3 regions of the Anaerobacillus sp. ABA4_114 genome follow, and region 3 is predicted to be linked to each of the others. Evidence: a T-box and tRNA genes for the amino acid it is inferred to sense, from the RefSeq annotation. Region 3 holds a T-box; the other regions hold tRNA genes.
The links. The T-box of region 3 lies ahead of serS (serine--tRNA ligase). A T-box ahead of a tRNA ligase gene usually reads a tRNA of that ligase, here a tRNA-Ser.
Positions count from the first base shown of each region.

Region 1: it has a tRNA-Ser gene. The T-box ahead of serS (serine--tRNA ligase) is inferred to sense a tRNA for this amino acid. The anticodon was not compared.
Region 2: it has a tRNA-Ser gene. The T-box ahead of serS (serine--tRNA ligase) is inferred to sense a tRNA for this amino acid. The anticodon was not compared.

Region 1 is NZ_JBSWUM010000001.1:3,749,549-3,751,780, forward strand. Features, by position in the region: tRNA gene ACXAEY_RS19340 (tRNA-Leu) at 1-3, opposite strand, end outside; tRNA gene ACXAEY_RS19345 (tRNA-Cys) at 30-104, opposite strand; tRNA gene ACXAEY_RS19350 (tRNA-Gly) at 115-189, opposite strand; tRNA gene ACXAEY_RS19355 (tRNA-Gln) at 198-272, opposite strand; tRNA gene ACXAEY_RS19360 (tRNA-His) at 279-354, opposite strand; tRNA gene ACXAEY_RS19365 (tRNA-Trp) at 374-447, opposite strand; tRNA gene ACXAEY_RS19370 (tRNA-Tyr) at 455-539, opposite strand; tRNA gene ACXAEY_RS19375 (tRNA-Thr) at 611-686, opposite strand; tRNA gene ACXAEY_RS19380 (tRNA-Phe) at 691-766, opposite strand; tRNA gene ACXAEY_RS19385 (tRNA-Met) at 888-964, opposite strand; tRNA gene ACXAEY_RS19390 (tRNA-Asp) at 988-1,063, opposite strand; tRNA gene ACXAEY_RS19395 (tRNA-Val) at 1,071-1,146, opposite strand; tRNA gene ACXAEY_RS19400 (tRNA-Glu) at 1,186-1,260, opposite strand; tRNA gene ACXAEY_RS19405 (tRNA-Ser) at 1,276-1,367, opposite strand; tRNA gene ACXAEY_RS19410 (tRNA-Asn) at 1,369-1,443, opposite strand; rRNA gene rrf (5S ribosomal RNA) at 1,454-1,570, opposite strand; rRNA gene ACXAEY_RS19420 (23S ribosomal RNA) at 1,700-2,232, opposite strand, start outside.
Region 2 is NZ_JBSWUM010000001.1:3,955,190-3,957,421, forward strand. Features, by position in the region: rRNA gene ACXAEY_RS20460 (16S ribosomal RNA) at 1-247, opposite strand, end outside; tRNA gene ACXAEY_RS20465 (tRNA-Ile) at 417-493, opposite strand; tRNA gene ACXAEY_RS20470 (tRNA-Gly) at 501-574, opposite strand; tRNA gene ACXAEY_RS20475 (tRNA-Pro) at 584-660, opposite strand; tRNA gene ACXAEY_RS20480 (tRNA-Arg) at 677-753, opposite strand; tRNA gene ACXAEY_RS20485 (tRNA-Leu) at 764-849, opposite strand; tRNA gene ACXAEY_RS20490 (tRNA-Leu) at 874-958, opposite strand; tRNA gene ACXAEY_RS20495 (tRNA-Lys) at 967-1,042, opposite strand; tRNA gene ACXAEY_RS20500 (tRNA-Gln) at 1,048-1,122, opposite strand; tRNA gene ACXAEY_RS20505 (tRNA-Asp) at 1,142-1,217, opposite strand; tRNA gene ACXAEY_RS20510 (tRNA-Glu) at 1,260-1,334, opposite strand; tRNA gene ACXAEY_RS20515 (tRNA-Ser) at 1,342-1,432, opposite strand; tRNA gene ACXAEY_RS20520 (tRNA-Asn) at 1,436-1,510, opposite strand; gene ACXAEY_RS20525 (SprT family protein) at 1,696-2,154, opposite strand.
Region 3 is NZ_JBSWUM010000001.1:85,051-87,282, reverse strand. Features, by position in the region: gene pdxS (pyridoxal 5'-phosphate synthase lyase subunit PdxS) at 1-48, shown strand, start outside; gene pdxT (pyridoxal 5'-phosphate synthase glutaminase subunit PdxT) at 125-718, shown strand; T-box leader at 785-990, shown strand; gene serS (serine--tRNA ligase) at 1,052-2,232, shown strand, end outside.

The DNA of each region.
Region 1 (2,232 bases), 3.7 Mb from region 3:
GGCAGGACTTTTTTAAAAAATATGAAGATTGGAGGCGGCACCCGGATTCGAACCGGGGCGTAAGGGTTTTGCAGACCCGTGCCTTACCACTTGGCTATGCCGCCGTTATAAAAATGGAGCGGAAGACGGGATTCGAACCCGCGACCCCCACCTTGGCAAGGTGGTGTTCTACCACTGAACTACTTCCGCAACTAATATGGCTGGGCTAGCTGGATTCGAACCAGCGCATGACGGAATCAAAATCCGTTGCCTTACCGCTTGGCTATAGCCCAACATAATGGGGCGACTGATGGGAATCGAACCCACGAATGCCGGAACCACAATCCGGTGCGTTAACCACTTCGCCACAATCGCCATTATTTTAAATCTTAATTGGCAGGGGTAGTAGGAATCGAACCCACACCGGAGGTTTTGGAGACCTCTGTTCTACCTTTAAACTATACCCCTATCAAGATGGTGGAGGGGGACGGATTCGAACCGCCGAACCCTGAGGGAGCGGATTTACAGTCCGCCGCGTTTAGCCACTTCGCTACCCCTCCGAATAGACAATTATCATTGTAATATATACTATATATAAAAACAATGGGAATTGATACCTTTTCAGGAAAAATGGTGCCGGCCAGAGGACTTGAACCCCCAACCTACTGATTACAAGTCAGTTGCTCTACCAATTGAGCTAGACCGGCAACATGGTGGCTCCGGACGGAATCGAACCGCCGACACGTGGATTTTCAGTCCACTGCTCTACCGACTGAGCTACAGAGCCATGTTTTAAACATTCCGCTTTTACGTTATTAAGATCTAGCATATAGTAAGTGTTTAGGTTGCCCTAAAGGGCTACAATTAAAATTCAGCTAAGATGCTTATTCGACGTAGTGGAATTTTTTTGGTTGCGGGGGCAGGATTTGAACCTGCGACCTTCGGGTTATGAGCCCGACGAGCTACCGAACTGCTCCACCCCGCGACGATATTAAAATTGAGTAAAAATGGCGGTCCCGACGGGAATCGAACCCGCGATCTCCTGCGTGACAGGCAGGCATGTTAACCGCTACACCACGGGACCTTTGAAATGGTGGAGGATGACGGGCTCGAACCGCCGACCCTCTGCTTGTAAGGCAGATGCTCTCCCAGCTGAGCTAATCCTCCACAGAGTAAAATGTTGCTATATGAATGCTTCTTTAGAAATGGTGACCCGTACGGGATTCGAACCCGTGTTACCGCCGTGAAAGGGCGGTGTCTTAACCGCTTGACCAACGGGCCAATCTAGTATGTAGCTGGCGGAGAGCGAGGGATTCGAACCCTCGAGACGGCGTTGACCGTCTACACGATTTCCAATCGTGCTCCTTCGGCCACTCGGACAGCTCTCCATGGCTCCACAGGTAGGATTCGAACCTACGACCGATCGGTTAACAGCCGATAGCTCTACCACTGAGCTACTGTGGAATAATGTTTAGCCTGGCGACGTCCTACTCTTGCAGGGGGAGAGCCCCCAACTACCATCGGCGCTGAAGAGCTTAACTTCCGTGTTCGGCATGGGAACGGGTGTGACCTCTTCGCCTTCATCACCAGACTTCTAACAGCTCGCACATTCGTGTGATTGCTAGCGACAAGATATATATTACAATATATTTCGTCATTTTTCAAGGGAAATTTTATTCCCTGAAAACTAGATAGCACGCAACATCGTATTCCAATTTTTTAGGTTAAGCCCTCGATCGATTAGTATTCGTCAGCTCCACGTGTCGCCACGCTTCCACCCCGAACCTATCAACCTCATCATCTCTGAGGGATCTTACCAGCTTGACGCTGTGGGAAATCTCATCTCGAGGGGGGCTTCATGCTTAGATGCTTTCAGCACTTATCCCTTCCACACGTAGCTACCCAGCTATGCTCCTGGCGGAACAACTGGTACACCAGCGGTGTGTCCATCCCGGTCCTCTCGTACTAAGGACAGCTCCTCTCAAATTTCCTGCGCCCGCGACGGATAGGGACCGAACTGTCTCACGACGTTCTGAACCCAGCTCGCGTACCGCTTTAATGGGCGAACAGCCCAACCCTTGGGACCTACTTCAGCCCCAGGATGCGATGAGCCGACATCGAGGTGCCAAACCTCCCCGTCGATGTGGACTCTTGGGGGAGATAAGCCTGTTATCCCCAGGGTAGCTTTTATCCGTTGAGCGATGGCCCTTCCATGCGGAACCACCGGATCACTAAGCCCGACTTTCGTCCCTG
Region 2 (2,232 bases), 3.9 Mb from region 3:
GCCGCGGGCCCATCCTACAGTGTTAGCCAAAGGCCAACTTTCAACGTTGCATCATGCGATGCTATGTATTACCCGGTATTAGCTCCGGTTTCCCGGAGTTATCCCAGTCTGTAGGGCAGGTTGCCCACGTGTTACTCACCCGTCCGCCGCTGAGAAATGGGAGCAAGCTCCCATTTCTCCGCTCGACTTGCATGTATTAGGCACGCCGCCAGCGTTCGTCCTGAGCCAGGATCAAACTCTCCGATAGAAAAGTTCAATCTAGCTTTAAAACAATGTTGTTTCCGTAGAAACAATATCTTGCATGGCGTTTCGTTCAGTTTTCAAAGATCGATTTGTTTCTTTCAATGTCGTTTTCAGCGACTTTACTAATGTATCACATCTTACGAAGTCGCGTCAACACCTTTTTTTAAGAAAGATGGTGGGCCTGAGTGGACTCGAACCACCGACCTCACGCTTATCAGGCGTGCGCTCTAACCAGCTGAGCTACAGGCCCATCTTTATGGAGCGGGTGATGGGAATCGAACCCACGACATCAGCTTGGAAGGCTGAGGTTTTACCACTAAACTACACCCGCATTTCTAGATGGTCGGGAAGACAGGATTTGAACCTGCGACCCCTTGGTCCCAAACCAAGTGCTCTGCCAAGCTGAGCTACTTCCCGACTATGTTATTAAAAATGGCGCGCCCGAGAGGAGTCGAACCCCTAACCTTCTGATCCGTAGTCAGACGCTCTATCCAATTGAGCTACGGGCGCATTATATAGTTGGTGCGGTTGAGAGGACTCGAACCTCCACGGGGTCTCCCCCACTAGCCCCTCAAGCTAGCGCGTCTGCCATTCCGCCACAACCGCGAAAACGTATTTCTTTTTTTGAATTGGTGCGGGTGAAGGGACTCGAACCCCCACGTCGTAAGACACTAGATCCTAAGTCTAGCGCGTCTGCCAATTCCGCCACACCCGCATGAAACATGGTGAGCCATGAAGGACTCGAACCTTCGACCCTCTGATTAAAAGTCAGATGCTCTACCAACTGAGCTAATGGCTCGATAATGGCTGGGCTAGCTGGATTCGAACCAGCGCATGACGGAATCAAAATCCGTTGCCTTACCGCTTGGCTATAGCCCAATATCGATGTGAAAATAAATGGCGGTCCCGACGGGAATCGAACCCGCGATCTCCTGCGTGACAGGCAGGCATGTTAACCGCTACACCACGGGACCTTATCATGCTATTGTTTTTATTGTTCGTTGTTCGAATAAAAATGGTGACCCGTACGGGATTCGAACCCGTGTTACCGCCGTGAAAGGGCGGTGTCTTAACCGCTTGACCAACGGGCCATAAAAATGGCGGAGAAGGAGGGATTTGAACCCTCGCGCCGCTCACGCGACCTACACCCTTAGCAGGGGCGCCCCTTCAGCCACTTGGGTACTTCTCCGTTTGGCTCCACAGGTAGGATTCGAACCTACGACCGATCGGTTAACAGCCGATAGCTCTACCACTGAGCTACTGTGGAATAATATGTTGTTTGTTATTGCCGTCGTTATCGGCGACATTTAATATAATAACCCATCCAGAAAGCAAAGTCAACACATTCTCAAAAGTTTTTTTGGCTGTTTTTGAGAAGCTAATGATGCGTTTCGGACAAGTCTCTCAAAGAGACTATATTAATTTAACACATAGCTTTTACACCGTCAATAATTAATTAGAAGAAGTTAATAAGAGTTTCCCCCTGCATTTCCCACAGACAAACCTCGCCGTATCTATTCTCCTTTTTCGTTTGTAGGAGGTCTTGCAATTCGAACATTGATAGATGTGTTTGATTTTCTCCGTACGTCTTTGTCCAGGAACAGCCTGACAGTATCTCGAGCCGCCCACACGATTCAGGAGTGCTTTGAAATCTCGATCCTTATGTTTGTATCCTTTCCCTTGAAGATGAAGGTGGTAATGACAGAGCTCATGCTTGATGATACCGATCAGCTCATCAAAACCGTACTCCTCATAATGCTTAGGGTTGAATTCGAGATTATGAGATCTTAATAAATACCGACCGCCCGTTGTTCGTAAACGTGGATTAAACGTTGCTTCGTGAAGGAAAGGCAATCCGAATGATTCAAGTGATGTTTTTTCTACCATTAGCTGCAGGCTTTTGTTATCCATAAACGCCCCTCCTGTGATTCGAACACTTACAAGCAGTATTTCATAAACTAATTTACAGCATCTTATCAAATGTGTCAC
Region 3 (2,232 bases):
ATTTCTTCACTACAGCCTACTGAACGCATGCAGGAACGCGGCTGGTAATTCATTCAATCACCCCCACCTGAGCAATCCAGGTGGGGGTCTTACTTAGATATAGATCAAAGGAGTCGAAAGCAGTATGGTGAAAGTTGGAGTCCTCGGACTGCAAGGTGCAATTCGAGAACACGTGAAAGCATTAGAAACAAAAGAAGCGGAAATCGTTGTTGTAAAACGCATCGAGCAGCTTGATGACCTCGATGGTCTTGTGCTGCCTGGAGGCGAAAGTACAACGATGCGCCGCCTTATCAACCAATATGGATTTCTTGAGCCTTTAAAAGCTTTTGCTGCTGAGAAGCCGATCTTTGGTACATGTGCTGGCCTCATCCTGCTTGCAGAGCGTATTGACGGGATGGATGAATCTCATATTGGCGTCATGAATGTAAAAGCAAAGCGTAACGCGTTTGGACGTCAAAGAGAAAGCTTTGAAGCACCGTTATCCGTTGTAGGACTTGAAGAGCCTTTCATAGGTGTCTTCATCCGTGCGCCTTATATCGAAGAAGTTGGAGAAGGTGTCGAAGTTCTAGCTACGTTCAACGACAAAGTGGTTGCAGCACGTGACGGACGCTTCCTTGCATGTGCGTACCATCCAGAGTTGACGGATGACGATCGCATGCATCAGCTCTTTATCGACATGGTCCTTGAGTTTAAAAAAGAAGGGCTTGCAACCGAGTGAATTTTCGTGTAAATTATTACGTACTAGGAAGCGGGGCATAAAAACTCTGCTTGTGATACAAGATATACGAAAACGTTGACGGGAAATAGTAATAGATGTTCAACGCTAAGAGAGTCGATGGCTGGTGAGAATCGACCGTTGAACCCTGTGAATCCATCCCTGAGTAGAAAGCTGAACGTTAGTAAGCTTTCTCGGAGCAGACCGTTATTCTGTTAAGAGGCAGGCAATTGTCTGCAATCAGGGTGGCAACGCGGGTAGCTCTCGTCCCTTTCCAAGGGGACGGGGGCTTTTTTGTATTCCTAAGACGCTTATCGTAAAAAAGGAGGAAAAAGCATGATTGATTTAAAGGTTCTACGTAAGAATTTTGATGAAGTAAAAGAAAAGTTATCAAAGCGTGGGGAAGATCTTGTTGGTCTTGACCGTTTTGAAGAGCTTGATCAGCGAAGAAGAGATCTCATCGCGAAGACTGAAGAACTTAAAGGAAAGCGTAATGAAGTTTCAAAGAAAATCGCAGAATACAAGCGTGAAAAGCAGGATGCTGATCATTTTATCAAAGAGATGCGTGAAGTTGGGGACGAAGTGAAGACGCTTGATGAAGAGCTTCGCGGTGTAGAAGGGGAGTTAGAGGAAATCCTCCTACATATTCCAAATATTCCTCACGAGAGCGTACCTGTTGGTGAAACAGAGGATGACAACGTTGAGGTGCGTACATGGGGAGAAAGAAAAGACTTTTCTTTTGAAGCAAAGCCTCACTGGGATATTGCGACTGATTTGAACATCATTAACTTTGAACGAGCATCTAAGGTTACAGGAAGCCGTTTTGCTTTCTATAAAGGAGCGGGAGCACGTCTAGAGCGCTCTCTTATTAACTTCATGATGGATCTTCATGAATCTGAGCATGGATACGAAGAGATTCTACCTCCATATCTCGTGAATCGCGAAAGTATGACAGGAACTGGTCAGCTACCTAAGTTTGAAGAAGATGCTTTCAAAATTCGTGAAGAAGATTACTTCTTGATTCCAACGGCAGAAGTACCTGTTACGAACTTCCACCGTGATGAAATTCTTGATAGCGCTGATCTTCCACTTGCATACACTGCATTTAGTGCTTGCTTCCGTTCAGAAGCAGGATCTGCAGGTCGTGATACGAGAGGATTGATTCGTCAGCACCAATTTAACAAGGTTGAGCTTGTTCGTTTTGTAAAGCCTGAAGAGTCTTATGATGAGCTTGAGAAGCTTACTGGACACGCTGAGAAGGTCCTTCAGTTACTAGAGCTGCCTTACCGTGTGATGAGCATGTGTACAGCAGACCTCGGCTTCACTGCGGCAAAGAAATACGATATCGAAGTATGGATCCCGAGCTATGGAACTTACCGAGAAATCTCTTCTTGCAGTAACTTTGAAGACTTCCAGGCGCGCCGTGCAGGAATCAGGTTCCGTAGAGAAAAGAACGGAAAACCTGAGTTTGTTCACACGTTGAATGGCTCTGGGCTAGCGATTGGAAGAACGGTTGC